3 regions of the Psychrosphaera haliotis genome follow, and region 3 is predicted to be linked to each of the others. Evidence: predicted binding sites of a transcription regulator. Region 3 holds the regulator's gene; each other region holds the start of a gene.
What was found. Region 3 encodes FNR, which switches genes on or off when oxygen is low (the NO sensors DNR and NnrR bind a similar motif). Its sites were predicted from a motif close to TTGATCTAGATCAA; they were not measured.

Region 1 (6,236 bases), on a different contig from region 3:
AAACAAACACCCTAGAATTAAGTTTGGAGGACCTGACTGCGCGCAGCCTTACCTAGCTTCTCCCCTTAATATTTCCGCGATGAGTTATGGTGCCTTGAGTAAAAATGCCATTATTGCTTTGAACAAAGGCGCAAAAGCCGGCGGGTTTGCGCACAATACTGGTGAAGGTGGTTTAAGTCCGTATCATTTGAAACATGGTGCTGATGTTATTTGGCAAATAGGCACTGGTTACTTTGGTTGCCGAACGTCAGAAGGCGGTTTTGATGCCGATGAGTTTGGAAAAAAATCACGTTTAGAAGTGGTTAAAATGATAGAAATTAAGCTATCGCAAGGGGCTAAACCGGGACATGGTGGCATTTTACCTGCGCAAAAGCTTACGGCTGAAATTGCAGAAATTAGAAGTGTGCCTATGGGAGCTGATGTTGTTTCTCCAGCGGCTCATTCGGCCTTTGATTCGCCAGTTGGTTTGTTAAATTTTGTAGAACAATTACGTGAGTTATCTGGCGGTAAACCGGTTGGTTTTAAGTTATGTATTGGCATACCTCACGAGTTTTTATCTATTTGTAAGGCGATGTTAGAAACTGGGATTACACCGGACTTTATTACTGTTGATGGCTCAGAGGGTGGCACCGGGGCGGCGCCTGTTGAGTTCACTAATTCGGTAGGTATGCCACTGACCGAAGCTGTAGTTTTTGTGAATAATGCATTGGTAGGTGTTGGTGTTAGAGATAAAGTCAGGATCATTGCCTCTGCGAAGATCTTTTCAGCCTTTCACATTGCCAAAATTATGGCTTTAGGTGCAGATACTGTGAATTCAGCTCGAGGAATGATGCTGGCACTTGGCTGTATTCAGGCAAGAAGTTGCAACAACGATCAATGTCCTACGGGGATCGCCACACAAAACCCTGCACGATACAAATGGCTTGATAGCGACTTAAAAGGCGATCGGGTTTTTAATTTCCACAAAGCCACCATTCATAATTTATTGGAGTTATTAGGCGCTTGCGGCTTAAAAGAGATGACAGAGTTAAACCGAAGCCATATTAACCGACGCATCAGCGCAAATACAGTGACTACTTACGACAAAATATATCCTGAATATGCTAAAGATTGTTTGGTTGAAGAAGGGTCTTGTCCTGTAGAGCTGCAAACGGATTGGCACCGAGCAAATGCTAATGCGTGGTAAACGAAGAATTTAAATTGGAAACAAAAAGGCGCACTAGGCGCCTTAAAATTTATACTAACGGAACAACTTGCTAAGTTATTTAGCTTTAAATCGATTAACGCTGGTTTGTGTTTGATCAGTATTATGTAACTTGTGATATTGACCTAGAGGTGCTGAACTTAAAGCCATGTAATTAACTCTTTTGGCAATAGGAACATAATCAGTAGTTGTAAAAAGTACCAACAATGAGGCTGTCTTCGTAAAACCAAAGTTTTTCACCTGTTTGAATTTTATACTTTTTTTGTAATAAAAATTTACAATTTTTAATTTAGTAGGTAATCTAGCTTTTAAATCTGTAGCTTTAACTTATTTGACTAAAGTTCTGGATTAAACGTTAAACAAATTTATGGATAAAGTTGCAAATTTAAAGGTAGCTATAATGAAAATAATATCGTCTCTACTTGCTCTTGTTTTACTGTTGTCTCCGGCGTTTGCAAAAGCAGGTCTAATAGACAATGACGACTTCACAACTGATGATATATCGGGTTTAGACTGGTTGGACTTGAGCTTCACAAAAAGATTAAGTTACAACGATGTTGAAGCTTCATTGTTAAATGGTTCTTTAACAGGTTGGCGCTTTGCAACTAGCCTTGAGTTTGACGTATTGGTAGAAAACCATTTGGGTTTTGAGCCAGATAATTATTTTTCAGGACGTCAGTATGATGGCTTTGCTTCTCTTATAGGCTTTTTAGGTTCAACGTATTCTAAAATTGAAACAGTGAACGGTGCGACGGAAACGTCTTATTACGCAGTAGCTTTTGTAGACAGTACTGGTTTTGATCTTGGTCAACCTCGACAGTTTGGATATGGTCACTTAGGTGGTTACTTTAGACCGTCTTCTAACATCGCTTTTAAGCGTGATAAAGACTCTGGCGTTGGTTCTCATGCGTCACTATTAGTTAGAGACAATCCTGATTATCAAAACGTATTGGTGACAAACCCACCGGTAAACGCACCATCAGGTTCTGCAGCTAGTGTTTCTGAACCTTCAAACTTAATGCTTCTGTCAGTTGCCTTATTTGGGTTGTTAAGAGTAAAGCGAAGAAGTAAAACTGCTTAATATCCAAATCAAAAATAGATAACAAAAAAGGCGCACTAGGCGCCTTTTTTGATGGAAAATTGCTAATAGCAATTCTGACTAACTGTATAGAAGAGAGCTACACAGTTTTCTTAAATATTCAGCTTAAACACTAAGCTCTAGTATTTTTCTAGCTTTGGCTGGGTCAATGTCACCGTGTTCGCCAATAGCCGTCATGCCGTTTTTCTCTAAGTTAGCAATTAGCTTGTCTATTGCTACCTCTGTAGAGTCTCCATTTAAGTCATAGTCAGACATTTTGGTTTCAACACCCATATCTTCAAAGAAGTTAACAACCGCTTGAATTGTGTCATCAATAATATGTTCGCTGCCAACACCACCGGCGCCAGCTAAACCAAATACTCGTTGACCAAGTTGTGCAATTTTCTCTTTTTTAGATTCTGCTTGAACCTTCATTAGTGAAGGTAAAACAATCGCCAGTGTTTGAGCATGATCAAGGCCATAAATAGCCGTTAGCTCATGACCAATCATGTGAGTTGCCCAATCTTGAGGAACACCTTTACCAATTAGACCATTTAGTGCCATTGTTGCCGACCACATTACATTTGCTCGAACGTCATAGTCTTCAGGGTTTTCAAGGGCTTTAGGACCTTCAACAATAAGAGTTTGTAAAATGCCTTCAGCAAAACGGTCTTGCAGCGGTGCATTTACTGGGTACGTTAAATACTGCTCAATAACATGAACAAAGGCATCAACTGCACCATTGCTGATTTGTCTAGGTGGTAATGAGAACGTGAACTCAGGGTCTAATAGAGCAAACTGTGGTTGAACGGTTTCTGATGCGAACGCTAATTTTTGCGAAGTCTCTTTTTTAGTAACAACAGAGTTACCGTTGCTTTCAGAGCCTGTTGCCGGAAGAGTAAGCACTGCACCTATTGGTAGAGGGTTTTCGAATTTTGCACCTTTCGCTAAAATATCCCAAGGTTCACCATCAAAGTTATGCGCTGCCGCTACAAATTTTGCGCCATCGATAACACTTCCGCCGCCTACGGCTAAAATAAAGTTAACCTCGTTAGTGCGAGCAACATCTACTGCCTTAATTAAGGTTTCATAAGATGGGTTTGGCTCAACACCACTAAATTCAAAAACTTCTGCATCTTTAAGAGCGTTAACTACTTGGTCATAAATGCCGTTCTTTTTAATAGAACCGCCGCCATATAAAAATAGTACTTTTGCGTTAGCGGGTAATCTAGCGGGTACTTCAGATATTTGACCTTTGCCGAATAAAATTTCAGTTTGGTTCTTAAATGTAAAATTAAGCATCATGTTTCCTTTTTAATTGAAGGAGAAAGAAATTGGTTACCGGTAGATGGGGATGAAGTTTTTAATTTAAACCTTTTTATACGTAAAGGTACAAAAAAATAAATACAGCTCATTATTATAAACAAAGAGAGGTTCAAAAATTAACTGCGCCACAATTGACGTGGCGCCTCAATCTAGCTTAGCTACACTAAATCTTAACTAAAAAGACGTCGCATTTTGCATAGTTAACAACACCGTTTGCTGTTGAGCCTATTAGGGCTTGAATTCCTTTTTTAGAGTGAGTGCCAATGACAATTAGGTCTGCTTCTTTTTTATCTGCAACTAAACAAATTTGCTCGTAAGGTTTACCTACGTTAATAGACACTTTTTTCTGAGATATACCAAATGATTCCGTAATCTTGTCGATCAATGGTGCAGCTTCCTCTTCGAGAGTTTTTTGATAATCTTTAGGAAGTATTGAGTATGGAATAACATGAGCAACATAGAGTTTTGCGTTGTATGCTTTAGCTAACCCACACGCTTTCTCTAACACTAATTTACCTTCGTCACTCGCTTCAATGGCACATACAATCTTTTGATACATAAGACTCTCTGAATAGTTATTAATCTGATTAAACGATAGTGAAAAGACAGAGTGATGTAAAGATTGTATTGAATATTATGTGTACAAGTAATATGTTCCAGATCAAACAAATCGTCATTACTTTAAAATTACATATTGTAGGAATTAATCATGTTTCGTATCGGACTGTTCATCATATCAAACATTGCTATTTTAGCGTTGCTAGGTATCACGTTTAGGCTACTTGGTTTAGAAGGGCTTTTAGCTGAAAATGGCGTTGACTTAAATTTGCAGGCGCTATTAGTTTACGCTGCCGTATTGGGCTTTTCTGGCTCAATTATCTCTTTGTTAATTTCAAAGCCGATGGCAAAACGCTCTATGCGAGTAGAGTTGATTAAAAGCCCACAGTCGCAACAAGAGCGATGGTTAATTAGCACCGTTGAGCGCCAAGCAAAACAAATGAATATTGGCATGCCAGAAGTGGGTATTTTTCCTAGCAGAAGCCCAAATGCGTTTGCCACAGGTTGGAATCGCAATAATGCGTTAGTCGCAGTTAGCCAAGGCTTGCTAGAGCATATGACACAAGATGAGGTTGAAGCGGTGCTTGCCCATGAAGTTAGCCATGTAGCTAATGGCGATATGGTGACAATGACACTATTGCAAGGCGTAATGAATACTTTTGTGGTGTTTTTGTCACGAGTGATAGGTCATTTTGTTGACCGCGTTGTGTTTAAAGTTGAACGCGGACATGGCCCAGCATTTTGGATTGTATCGATTGTAGCTGAGCTTATTTTAGGTGTGTTGGCGATGATCATTACGATGTGGTTTTCTCGATACCGAGAGTTCAGGGCCGACGCTGGCGCAGCCTCCATTGTGGGTAAACATAAAATGATTGCGGCGCTAGAAAAGCTACAAATGGGAAACAAAGTTGCAGAAGCAAAAGTACCTGATGAAATTGCCGCATTTGCGATTAATGCTGGTCGAATACACGCTCTTTTTTCGAGTCATCCACCACTTGAAAAGCGCATTCAAGCACTAAAAGAACATGGCGCTAGAAGGGTAGATTAGTCATAACGTGTCATAACGTTACGCGGTTTTAATTGTTTGTATTTGTGCTTATAATTGGTAAAAACCAACTTATAAATTAAAGGGATTTAGTCGAAATGAATTTTTTTGTTAAAAAACTTAGCCACGTAGCAATAGTGAGCATATTTGTTTTCTTTAATGCGGTTGCTAATGCCGGTGCAATAACTGACTTAGCTGAAGATCACAAATGCATAGAAACAGTGAAAATGCTTGATGACTTCATGGGCGATGGATACGGCGCTCGTCTCGTATATGCTGTAGAAGACAGAGCTAAACAACCACTGACTTTTTATGCAGAACAAAACTTTAATGATGGTGACGTGCAATACAACATTGTTGTGACACCGACTATGGACGGCATGTGTTCGTTTGAATATACCCGTACGTGGTTTGATGACATGCCTTGCATGGCTTCAATGGCAAAAGGTTCTTTAAAAGGGTTAACGTATGTTGATTCAGTAAATAAAAATATTTCGTATTTAAGAACGATGCAGGCTTAGATTACTTTGCTACTAACATGCCAAACTCAAGCTGTATGATAGTAAAAAAAGAAGTTGGTTTTGGCCAAAACGAACAAGCTAAATAGTTTAAACTTATTATAAGTAAGACACTTTTTGAGTGTTCAGTTTTAGTGTTAGTTTGAGTTTTAGTTTTAGTGTTCAGTTTTAGTTCTACTGTAAATTATAGAATAAGTAAGCAGCGATAAACTCGCTGCTTTTTTGTTTTTTAAAACTGCTATCCAGTTTTAAAATGGAGCGTGACCATCATAGTTGCCTTCAGGCAGGCTCCATCTTTGTTTAGCTGCTTGTATGGCAGCTTCTTTAGCAGCTGGCCCAGAGCCTGGTTCCGAGCTTGTTTCAAAAGCAGAATGTAGCTGAGAATGCTGCGGTATTCTTCCGCGATCACCATACAACCAAAGCACCATATTAGAACGCTCACCACTTGTTATAGGTTGGGCTGCGTGAGCAATATTGCCTTTGTGTAACATCGCCATACCAGGCTCA
Region 2 (6,236 bases), on a different contig from region 3:
TAAAATCCGCGAACTCCATAGTCTTTATCACCAAGGTTACGACCCCATAGTGTTACGTCAAAATTGTCACCTTGATAAGTTACTGACATGTTTACTAGGTTAATGGCTTGTGACTTTTCATCGTGACTAAAAGAGTAATAGTACTCATCACGACCATTAACTGACGTATTCCACGTAATTCTATCCGCAACCTGCCAATTGAAGCCAAGCTGATATTGATAGCTTGGTGCGTGTGCCTGTTCACGTCCGTTGATATTTACGCGCACGTCTTCCCATGTTTCAGGATCAGTCTCTAAGCGGTACATGTCATCAATTTCAGTACTTAACAACGAAACGCCTGCAAATACCGACACGTTTTGATTTAGTTGATATTGAATATTTGTTTCAACACCATAGTTAGCACCATTTGGCGTATTAGAAACATAACCTACAAACTCTGGTTGCTCACCTAATTCACGAACTTCCGCTTCATTGGTAAACCACTGCTTGATTTGCATGTCGTGTCGGCTAGAGTAAAACACTACGGCACTGGCTTTTACACCACGGTCTGTATTGTTGTAACGCATACCTAATTCAACGTTGTTTAATACTTCTGGATCAAAGCTACCATTCTCTCGAAGTAAATTGTAGTAACGCTCTAGGCCTGGTTCGTTTAATTTACTTAAAGCTTCGCCGTTAGCACCACCAGACTTAAATCCACGACTTAAACGTGTATAAACCATAGTGTTTTCGTCATACTGTTTGGTCGCCGTTAAATGGCCGCCAATCATAGTGTCCGAGGTACTTTCGTTGACTAAGTTAGAGTCTGAATAGTCGCCATCGTGGTTTTCGATTCGTAAACCTGCAGAAATATTAATGTCGTTTGTTAGCGCATAACGTTTTTCACCATAAATAGCGGCGTTTGTTTGCTCATAGTTACTAACAAAGTTATTTGATAACCAAGTGTATTCACGTGTTAAATCAACGTCTTTAGATTGAAAATAAACACCGGCAACCCAGCTTTTATCTTTGCTTACAAACCTGATATCTGCTTGATTTGCTACACGGTCACGCACATAGTTGTCGATGGACGAATAACCATCTTCGTGAATGCCAACAAATGTCCAATCTTCGTCATAACCGTAGGCTAAGTCTGAATCGCTATGACTTAACATCACGGTAAGGTCGGTGTTTTCAAATCCGGTATACGTTGTATTAACACCTAATGCTAAAGTCTCTTGTTTATCTTCGCCAGGCTCGTCCGACAATGTTGTACGGTCTTGGTCTAGTGAAAATGCGTCATAACCGTTATCAATGTCAAAGTAATGCAAAACAAACTGTGAAGTCACTTCGTTGTTAAACTCTACATCTAACAAGCCTCTAAACGACAATTCATTAATGTCATTTGTATCGTCTTTGTTCAGTGTTTTGTTTTCAACAAAGCCGTCACTTGTTAGCTGGTTTAACGAAAAACGCCCTTGTACATCAGAATTGAATTCCGTGCCTGCGGCAATACCTACATTAAACAAGCCGTAATTACCGGCTTCTACACGAAAGCGGTTAGCGGCGTTTTCTTGAGGTTGCGTGCTATACATATTAATGAAGCCGGCCATTGCGTTTGCTCCAACGCTACTACCTTGTGGCCCTTTGTAAACTTCTACTTGGCCAATATCAAACAAGCCAGCGGCGGTACCAATACCCGAGTAATCAATACCGTCTATCGCCATACCAACAGATGGGTTTATTGGATCAACAAACTGGCTACGTTCGCCAATGCCTCTAATTTGGATAAAACGAGCACGAGAAGCACCTGCGGCAAAGTTCACATTACCAAGTTGCTGTAATGCGTCTTGTAAATGGCTAGCGCCTGATTGCTCTAAGCTTTCTTGCGTTAAAACTTGCAACGAATTTGCGGCTTTGCTTTCTGGAGTGGGTAAAAGTTCACCCTTTACTTCAATGGTTTCAATAGCGTTGTTTTTGCTTGTTGGCTCTGCGGCCAAACTGAAAAACGGAAGTGCGGTTAATACTGCAATTGCAGTTTTATTAAGTGTCATATTTGGATCTCTTGTAGATAAAATTAACAAAAGACCCGGTCGTAAGCGCGAGTAGTCCTGGATTTACCATCCCTACGCCGGTACAAGCCGGATCAGGTTCTAAGGGTCCGATTAACGTCTCAGTATGTCGCTTTTACACGCATACACCCCTTGGTGTTTCGGGCGCCATTCTATTGATTTAAATAAAAAATGCTAGCCCTGTTTAATTTAAAATCATTCCAATGTGTGGAATATCATCTTCTAAATACATTTCTGTCACGGTTTCAAAACCCACAGATTCATAAAAATTTTCTAAATGTTGTTGTGCCGAAATTTTGCATTTTGTCGTTGGCCACAAACGCTGAACCTCCGCTATTGCTGCTTCCATCATTGGCGCTGCTAACTTCTTTCCTCGGTATGAATCGGTAATTAATACTCGGCCAATGGCACAGTACTCATCATACGCAATCCCTTTTGCAATAAGCCTACAAGTTCCAACCAATTGGTCACCGTCATAAGCAAAAAGTTGATAACAATCAGGTAGTTTATCAACGCCATCCATATCTGAATAGATACAGGTCTGCTCTACTACAAATACGTCTGAACGTGCCTGCAAAATGTCATACAGCTCGGTCACTGTGAGTTCGGCAAACGCTTTTATCTGCCATTGGATATTACGATCGGTCATACATTTAAGTTCTTTTTATTCACTAGTCGATAATGTAACCACGTTTATCGCAAAAATAACAGATAGACTTGGTTTTTTAGCCACCTGTAAGGTATTCTGCGGCCTCATATTTAATCAATTAGGTTAACGCACTATGACATCACATTTAATTCGCTCTGGTTTTCTTCTCGCATTTTCACTTTTTTTAATGCCTGCCTTCGCTAATGATGACGTGAAGGAATTAGAGTGGTCTGATTTAGAACCTAAAGATTATGTGAAAGCAATTCCTACCATTGAAGAAATTGGTCATGCTATGGCCGGTCCTCAATCTATCAATGCCCCCGTTGTAAAAGAACTAGATGGTAAAACCGTTAAAATTCCTGGATTTGTTGTACCGCTTGAAGGTGAAAATGAATTGGTAACGGAGTTTTTATTGGTTCCGTATTTTGGTGCTTGCGTACACGTTCCACCACCGCCGTCGAATCAAATTATTCATGTCACGTTTAAAGAAGGTGCGCCAGCCTCGTCAATGTACGACCCAATTTGGGTGACGGGTAAAATAGCGACGGAAACGTGGAGTGGAGAGCTAGCTCAAGTGGGCTATACGATGAAAGGCATATCCATTGCCCCTTACGATGACTTTTAATTAGTCTCGTTTTCGAATAATTTCGTTTTCCAAGTCGGTAAACTGCTCAGTTACTTTTGCACAGACAACTCGAACATTGTAAGCCGACATTTTTGGGTTAAATTCACCGTTTTGACAGTAAGTACCATAAAAGGTCATTAAGTCTCTGGAGCTTTTGGTAATTTCTTTAACGTATTCCTCTTCGCGAGGCTTAAATGAATCAAATTGCATACTGATTTCATTATAAATACGTTGTGAAACTTTACCTCTTGAGTATTCGCCTTCAGCAGTTTGGCCAATAAGATTTACGAGGTAGCTTCTAACTTTATTTACTTCAGGGTGATCAACCGTTAATACAGTAATCACTAATATAATAAAAATTAAGAACTTCATGGGTACTCCAATTTGAACAACAGCCAATAATTGGCATCAAATTTTAACAAAATGATGATCTATAGAATTAGATCAACGTTTTATAATTTAGTTTCATTATTATTTCAGTTTCTGACTTATAATTTGTTTTGACATACAGTAGCAGGTAAAACAATGAACGATCGCATTGACGTAAAGAACATCCCAGCTGACGTAAAGGTATACAAGCCTAAAGTAGATGAAAATGCAACCTATAACCTACGAAGTCGCATTTATGTGCGAGCAGTTAAAGGTTTGCATCAGGCTATACGTCGTAAAATGGGTATATTCTTTTTAGGCTTATTTGCCTTATTGCCTTGGCTAAACTGGAATGGTCAACAAGCAATTTTATTGGATATTGTGAATCAACAATTCAATATTTTTGGGCTAACGCTTTGGCCTCAAGATTTAACTATTTTCTCGTCATTGTTAATTATTTCTGCTTTCCTCCTGTTTGTTGTCACTACCTTCTATGGTCGAGTCTGGTGCGGATATATGTGTCCGCAAACCGTTTGGACCTTCATGTTTATTTGGTTTGAAGAAAAAATTGAAGGCTCAGCTAACAAACGTAAAAAGTTTGATTCCATGCCGCTTAGCTTTTCAAAGGTTTGGAAAAAAGGCTTAAAACATACTGCTTGGTGGGTTATTTCATTATTAACCTCACTTACCTTCATTGGTTATTTTGTGCCGGTTGATCAGTTATTCATCGACTTTTTCACCTTTGACTCTTCTGCCATGGTCGTAGGTTGGACCCTCTTTTTTGCAGGTTGTACTTATGCAAACGCTGGCTGGATGCGTGAAATCATGTGTTTGCATATCTGCCCTTACGCTCGTTTTCAATCATCAATGTTTGATAAAGATACCTACACAGTTACCTATGACGCTGCACGTGGTGAGAAACGTGGTCCTCGCCCTAAAAAGGCAGATCCTAAAGAGATTGGTATGGGCGACTGTGTTGACTGTAACTTGTGTGTACAAGTTTGCCCAACCGGCATTGATATCCGAAATGGCTTACAGTACGAGTGCATAAACTGTGGTGCCTGTATTGATGCTTGTGATGAGACCATGGACAAAATGAACTATCCAAAAGGTCTTATTTCTTATACTACTGAGCACAGCTTGGAAGGCAAACCAACCAAAAAGCTTCGTACTAAATTAATTGGCTATGGATTAGTTACCGTAATAATGTCTGCTGCATTTGTATGGCAGGTAGTGTCACGTATCCCATTGGAACTAAACATTGAACGTGATAGAAATGCGCTTTATAGAGTTAATAACGATGGTTTAGTTGAAAACACATTTACTCTGCAAGTATTGAACAAGAGCCAGACAAATGCGACTTATTCAATTTCTGTTGACGGTTTATCCGACTATGAGTTTTATGGCGAGCGTGAATTTGCGGTTGCGGCGGGCGAAGTGTACAACCAACCAATAAGTATTGCAGTTGACCCGGTTGAGTTAAAGCGCCCGGTAACTGGCATAACTATTATTATACGTAGCTCCAATGGTGAGTTAGAAGTTTCGGAAGAGACTCGATTTTTTAAGGGACGTTAATGTCACAATTTGATTTTTCAGAGCTAGGACCAGATTTAATTCTTGATGCAATTGAGTCAACGGGTATTTATCCGGAGTCTGGTCTTCTTGCATTAAATAGCTATGAAAACCGGGTTTATCAGTTTGTAGCGGAAGAAAAGAAGCGCTACGTGGTGAAGTTTTATCGCCCTGAGCGCTGGAGCAACGAACAAATAATTGAAGAGCACAAGTTTAGTTTGGAATTGGCCGAACACGATATTGAAGCGGTTGCGCCTATTGAGTTTGACGGCAAAACCTTGCTTGAGTATGGCGGTCACCGCTTTAGCTTATTTCCAAGCGTAGGTGGCCGAATGTTTGAACTGGATGATTTAGATCATTTAGAGCGCTTAGGTCAACTGTTAGGAAGAATCCATAATATTAGTGACGCAAAACCGTTTGAACATCGTTTAACAATCAATATTAAACAAGACTTAATAGAAGCCGCCGAGTATCTAAGAAAAAGTGAACTTGTTCCAAGATATTTACAAGACGCCTTTTTCCAAGACCTTGATAAAGTCATAACGTTAAGCTGCCAACATTTGCCAAACAACCTGAAAAACATTCGCCTCCATGGTGATTGCCATACGGGTAATATTTTGTGGCAACTGGGTTCAGAATCAGATGACGCGGTACTTGTAGATTTTGATGACTGTATTACAGGCCCTGCCATTCAAGATATTTGGATGATGTTAAGTGGTGATAGGCAACAACAAACGTTGCAGCTTGATACCATTATTGAGGGCTATGAAATGTTTAGGCCTTTTAATCACGAAGAATTTGCGATTATAGAGCCACTTCGTGCAAGGCGTATGCTTATGTATATGACTTGGTTAGCAAAAAGATGGTCTGATCCAGCTTTTCCAAGGAACTTTTCTTGGTTTAATACAGACAAATTCTGGGAACAACAAGTTTTAGCGCTTAAAGAGCAGCTCTCTGCGATAGAACAACC
Region 3 (6,236 bases):
CAGGTTCTCCTGAGAGCCACAAAGGTTACAAGGAATGATAGGGTAAGCTTTATGCTCAGCGTATTTTATTAGGTCTTTTTCACGACAAAATGCTAATGGGCGAATAACGACATTTCTTTTATCATCAGACCTTAACTTTGGTGGCATAGATTTTAACTTTGCCCCGTGAAACATGTTTAAGAACATTGTTTCTACCATGTCATCCATATGATGGCCGAGAGCAATTTTAGTCGCTCCAATAGACTCTGCAAAAGAATATAAAGTTCCTCTTCTTAGTCTTGAACATAATCCGCAGGTTGTTTTACCTTCAGGTACTTTTTCTTTTACAATTGAGTAGGTATCTTTATCTACAATATAGTAAGGGATATCTAAAGACTCAAAATAGGCAGGCAATATATGCTCAGGAAACCCTGGCTGCTTCTGGTCTAAGTTTACTGCAATTATTTTAAAGTCGATAGGCGCAGACTTTTGCAGTGCAATCAGAATGTCCAACATAGCGAAGGAGTCTTTTCCGCCGCTAATGGCCGCCATCACAACATCAGACTCTTCAATCATATTGTATTCAGCTATTGCTTTACCCACACGATTACGTAATCTTTTCTCAAGTTTATTTTGCTCGTGGATAGCTTTTCTAGGGTCTGTATTGTTCATGTTAAACTGCGTCTAATATAAAAGGGCGCCTATTTTACCTATGCCTGCCGATTTAACAACTATTTGATCGGACAATCAAAGTCCGATGGCTTAATGGCTAAAAGGTCACAGTTAATGTTATCCATCACATGTTCTGCGGTATTTCCAATAAGCGCAGCGGTGATACCTTGACGGCCAACAGTTCCCATAACCACTAACTCAGCGTCTAAATCTTTTGCTACTCTAGGTATAACATCTTCCGGCATACCTTCTATCACATGGCATCGAGTGCTAGGTACCTGATGTTTGTTCGCTAAGCTCTCCATGGACTTCACATGGAAGCTTTTCATAGTTGAGTTATATTCATTAGGATCAAACTCAGGAATTTCCACTGCTATGTTAACAGGCGTTGGAGGGTAGGCATTCATAAGGTGTGTATCAGATTCTAATAAGTCAGCCATGCTGATTGCATTGCTAATAATTAAATTATTTAAGTCTTGATGTTGTTCGTCTTCCACTCCAGCACTAACGGCTGCTAATACTTTGCCATGCGCTGGCCATGCGTGTTCTTTAACCAGTAACACTGAAACAGGGCACTTTCTAAGTAGGTGCCAATCGGTAGGAGTAAACAGTACGGACTTTAACGTGTCGTGGCTATGCGTTCCTTTGATAACTAAGTCATAGTTACCGTCAATGACTTCTTTGATTATGCTTTCGTAGGGGCGATTGTGCCAAACAACTTTACTTAATACTTTGATATCAGTGTCGTTCTCTTTTACTAAACCTTCTAACCACGCAGTTCTATCTGCAATTACAGCGTCTCGCATGTTATGACGTTCATCTGAAGACAACATTGTCGTCATTTCGTAAGAAAAATCATAAATGGAAAGAAATAGAGTGATGCTAATCGGTTGCTTTTCGGCAAGTTCTAAGGCTCTTGAAAACGCCTTTTGGTCATCTTCTGTGGGGTCTATTACAACTAAAACATTTTTAAAATTATTCATAATCTATCCTTAATTTTCCCTAACAGTTTAAGTTTAGTAAAAATAATAGAATTTGGTTATGAAAACATTGAAGTAAATCAATAAATGAACGTTCTTTTAATTAACTAAGTTCTCAACTTTAGGGAGATCTAACACGCTAATAAACTTACCATCAATAGCAATAATGCCGAGCTTTTGTAATTTACTAAATATTCGACTCACCGTCTCAACCGTTAGTCCTAAGTAATTGCCTATTTCAGCACGTGTCATTGGCAACCTGAATGTAGTTGACGACAAATTACGTTCGCTAAATCGATTTGATAAGGTGGAAATAAAACTGCATATACGTTGCTCGGCGGTTTTTTTATTGAGTAACATAAACATGGATTGGTCGCTTTTTATTTCGTTACTCATTAAACGTGTTATTTGCTGCCTAAGGTTGGGCATATGCCCTGAAAGATCTTCAATAGTTGTATAAGGTATTTCACAGACCATTGAGGTTTCCATCGCTTGTGAATAGGTAATATGGCTATTTGTGGAAAGGGCATCAAAGCCAATAATATCTCCAGGCAGGTGGAAGGCTGTGATTTGTTCAGTACCATCATCGTCCACTAAATAGGATTTAAAGCTACCAGAACGAACAGCGAATAAGGTTTTTAGTGGTTGACCCGCATCAAACAGAGTTTGATTTTTTTGATATGGCTTTTTTCGTTCAATTAAATCATCAAGCTTTTCCAGCTCACTGTCTTCGAGTGTAAAAGGAATGCACAGCTGGCTTAAATTACAGTTGGTACAGCTAATTGAAAAAGAGCCACAATTATGTTTTTGCTTAGTACCTGTCATTGCTGTAATCCTGTAAACTTTTGGTATGTGAGGTATAACTGATATAACGCCATTATAACGATCACAGCGCCAAAAAATAGCCGATTTTTTTTGTTTTTCATTTGTTGGTTTAATTGGCTATTAAAGACAGTCATTCCGACTACAGCTGGTAAAGTGCCCAAGCCAAAACAAAACATTACAAGGCCGCCGTGAACAGGGCTTTCTGCAACTAACGCCAAAGTTAATGCGGTATAGATTAAACCACAAGGCAAAAAGCCCCATAACAAACCATAGCCAACACACTTTGCTAAGCTATCGATTGGAAGAATTTTTTTCTTTAAAGGTTCTAGGTATTTGTTCAGTCGTTTACCAATAACTTCAACATAAAGAACAAAATTTGAGATCTTAGCGATGTGAAGACCTATACCAATCATAAATATACTTGAAACAACCGATAGCAATAGAACGCTGCCATTAGTAATTGAGAGGAAAGATTGAGTAAATAGGTTTGCGATAAAACCAATAAAGCCGTATCCCAAAATTCTAGAGACACTAATGACACTGGCATAGGTAATAAAACTTTTGTTATGAGGAACAGAAAAACCAAGCGCCATAGAAAGAGAGCCACACATCGCAACACAATGTGCAACGCCCATTAGCCCCATGATGAATGCCGTTATTAATAAGGTCACTGAGTTATTTGGCCAGGGGTATGTTTACGGCTAAACATTTAAAGTTCATTTTTTGAACTTGACGCAGACTCTAACGGCGCAGTTTTTGTAGCTGCTGTTGTTTCGTCACCTGAATCAGTTTTAGCTGGCTTTACGTCATCCATTAAAATTGATAAACCCTGCTTCTCTAGGTCTTCAAATTGCTCTGACTTTGTTGCCCAAAAAAAAGCGATAACGCCAATGACCATAAACAAAATAGCGACTGGGATTAGATAGTAGATGATATTCATTTTAATAACCTCAACGAGTTGCTCACGACAATAATGGAACTAGCGGACATGCCTATTACTGCGATATAGGGAGGAACGAAACCCATCATAGCAATGGGTAATATACTCAAATTATAAACTAACGCCCAATATAAATTCTGTTTAATGATACGACGGGTTTTAGCAGCGTTTTCAAGTAGAGTAGCAACAGCGTTTAAGGAGTTGTTCGCCACAATCACATCGGCTACTTGTTTTGTAATATCAGCACCATCACCCATTGCTAAACTTACATCGGAACTTGCAAGTACAGGGGCGTCATTAATCCCATCTCCAACCATAAGAGTAGATTGGCCTTGCTTTTGTAGTTCTTGTATATAGTTTGCTTTAAACTTTGGTGAACAACCAGTTCTCACTTCTTTTAGAGGTAAACGGTGTACCAATTTAGCGGCATGAATACTTGAGTCACCCGTTAGCATGATTAAGTTTTTACCTAATTCGTTTAGGGCGTTTAAGGTTTTTTGAGCGTCCTCACGCAATTTATCTTCCGCTAAAAAGCGCACAACAAGCTTATCGTTGATCACAACATAAACGTTAACATCACTTGCTTCTACGCCGCAAAACTCAGCACTGCCTATTTTAATATTTAAGCTGTTAATTTTCCCAGAAATGCCTTTACCCATAACGACATCGACATTAAATACTTTATCGTTGCTGGTATCTATCATATCTATCTTTAGTGCTTCTTTTGAGAATGCTTTCGAAATTGGGTGTTCCGAATATTTTTCAAGCAAGTGTATGTAACTTAGTATTTTTGTTTCAGTGAAACCATTTGGGATATTCTCGTTTTCCCAAATTACTTTAGTTATAGAAAATTTACCTTCCGATAGTGTGCCGGTTTTATCAAAGATAACCGTGTCGATATGATTAAGTCGGTCAAATGCAATTGCATCTTTTATTAGAATGCCGCTTTTTGATAACGTTGATAACACACAAGTATAAGCCGTTGGGGTAGCAAGGCTTAGTGCACAAGGGCAGGTGGCCACTAATACTGATAGCGATATCCATAAAGCATCAGCAGGACTCGTTTGACTCCAGAAAACATAAGTAATTACAGAAATAACAAGCTGTGCCAGCACAAACCAATGGGCAACTCGGTCAGCCACTTGACTATATTTCGGTTTGAAGTCTGCAAAAGACTCTTGCATAGAGTTAATTTCTGATAACGCAGTATCTTGGCCAACAGCGGTTACTTTAACGGTTACAAAGCCATCGGAGTTTACGCTTCCTGCTAACACGGTATCGTGTTTCATTTTTCGTATTGGTGCAAATTCGCCTGTTAACACTGATTCGTTAACTTGTGTTTGACCATCAACAATTACACCATCGATAGCTATTTTTTCACCGGCCTTAATGTTTACTAAATCGCCAATAACGATATCTTTAACTAATACAGTTGTTTCTGTGTCGTCTGTTACTTTATTTACTGTAGAGGGTAAAGACGCCGAGAGGTTAGAGTTTGATAAAATAGCCTTGCTCTTTGCTCTGAACTCAAGATATTTCCCTATCAACAGAAGGAATGTAAACATAGAGATGCTTTCAAAAAACACCTCGCCTTTAGAGCCATCCATGCCGTTTGCAATTAGCTGATACAAGCTTGCGATAAATGCACCGTAAATAGCAACAGATACAGGCACGTCCATATTTAATGTCTTAGCTTTTATTGCACTTATCGCGCCGGTAAGAAAAGGGACGGCTGAATATAAAATTACTGGCATAGATAGCAGAAAGCTAATCCACTTAAAGTAACCGACTTGATGACTTTCCATACTTTCAAAAGCGCCAAAATACATGGCAACCGCTAACATCATCACTTGCATAGTGAATAACCCAGCCACACCGAGTCGTTTGATGTATTGTTTTTCTTTGTTTTTTAACGTGACTTCTATGTCTGAAACTTTAAATGGGGTCGCAGGGTAACCGATGCTGTCAAAGCGCTTTAAGATAACGTCGAGTGATACTAAACTGTTGTCCCACTGTAAAGTAGCCCGCTGGCTGATAGTATTAACGGTGATTTTTACAATGCCTGGAACGCTTGTTAAAGACTGTTCGATTAACCAAGCACAAGCAGCACAGTGAATATGCTCAATCGACAAGGTGATATGATGGATACCATTTTTTTCCGATGCAATAAGCCCTAAATATGACTTATCTGCGTAAATATCGTAGGAAGTATTATCGTATTCATCCGTTGGTTTAGAAGCAAGTTCTGAGCGGTACTCATAATAGCTAGACAAACCATTACCCAAAATATGTTCAGTAATAGCTTTGCATCCACGGCAACAAACCGGGTGCTGTTGTTCATCTTTTTTTATGTACAGTGGCTCTCCGCTTTCTAAAACTTCTGAGCCACAGTGAAAACAAGGTTCCAATACAGTTATTCCGCTACTAATTTAGTCCAAGACGCATTTGGGAAAGCAAGCTTTTGTTGAACTTTCCAAGAGCCATCCATAGGCTCTACAAAAACGGTCCATTTGCCCGTTAATGCTGTTTCCAGTGACTTAGTATACGTGCCAACGCCGTTTGGGGTCATAACGAAGTTAAGATCTCTTTTCCCTTGAGTTGAATGTACAAGGTTTACTTTTATACCCGAAAGTTTCTCTGAAGACTTCAACTCAAAGCGTTGTTCTTCTAAACGCACTTCAAGCTCTATTCCAGAATCAGTATATGCTTGATATAAGGTTAACTCTTGGTTAATCGCTTTTCCCTTTTTATAGTAGTCATCTACAACCATTTCAGGTTGATTTAAGCTAGTTATAACGACGGTTGCGATACCGGCGACTACTGTAAGAGCTGGAAGGGCG

Region 1: the regulator FNR is predicted to act here: its motif matches at 4,260-4,273, upstream of ABD009_RS06060 (universal stress protein).
Region 2: the regulator FNR is predicted to act here: its motif matches at 3,760-3,773, upstream of ccoG (cytochrome c oxidase accessory protein CcoG).

What each region holds. Positions count from the first base shown of each region.
Region 1 is NZ_BAAAFQ010000004.1:767,877-774,112, reverse strand. Features, by position in the region: gene ABD009_RS06075 (FMN-binding glutamate synthase family protein) at 1-1,186, shown strand, start outside; gene ABD009_RS06070 (hypothetical protein) at 1,605-2,285, shown strand; gene ABD009_RS06065 (iron-containing alcohol dehydrogenase) at 2,409-3,584, opposite strand; gene ABD009_RS06060 (universal stress protein) at 3,772-4,167, opposite strand; gene htpX (protease HtpX) at 4,318-5,214, shown strand; gene ABD009_RS06050 (hypothetical protein) at 5,310-5,732, shown strand; gene ABD009_RS06045 (2OG-Fe(II) oxygenase family protein) at 5,978-6,236, opposite strand, start outside.
Region 2 is NZ_BAAAFQ010000011.1:93,315-99,550, forward strand. Features, by position in the region: gene ABD009_RS13465 (TonB-dependent receptor) at 1-2,033, opposite strand, end outside; TPP riboswitch at 2,086-2,194, opposite strand; gene ABD009_RS13470 (GNAT family N-acetyltransferase) at 2,236-2,700, opposite strand; gene ABD009_RS13475 (DUF3299 domain-containing protein) at 2,834-3,325, shown strand; gene ABD009_RS13480 (hypothetical protein) at 3,326-3,697, opposite strand; gene ccoG (cytochrome c oxidase accessory protein CcoG) at 3,851-5,269, shown strand; gene ABD009_RS13490 (serine/threonine protein kinase) at 5,269-6,236, shown strand, end outside.
Region 3 is NZ_BAAAFQ010000001.1:181,246-187,481, forward strand. Features, by position in the region: gene ttcA (tRNA 2-thiocytidine(32) synthetase TtcA) at 1-651, opposite strand, end outside; gene uspE (universal stress protein UspE) at 711-1,634, opposite strand; gene fnr (fumarate/nitrate reduction transcriptional regulator Fnr) at 1,731-2,456, opposite strand; gene ABD009_RS00805 (sulfite exporter TauE/SafE family protein) at 2,453-3,127, opposite strand; gene ccoS (cbb3-type cytochrome oxidase assembly protein CcoS) at 3,166-3,396, opposite strand; gene ABD009_RS00815 (heavy metal translocating P-type ATPase) at 3,393-5,804, opposite strand; gene ABD009_RS00820 (FixH family protein) at 5,810-6,236, opposite strand, start outside.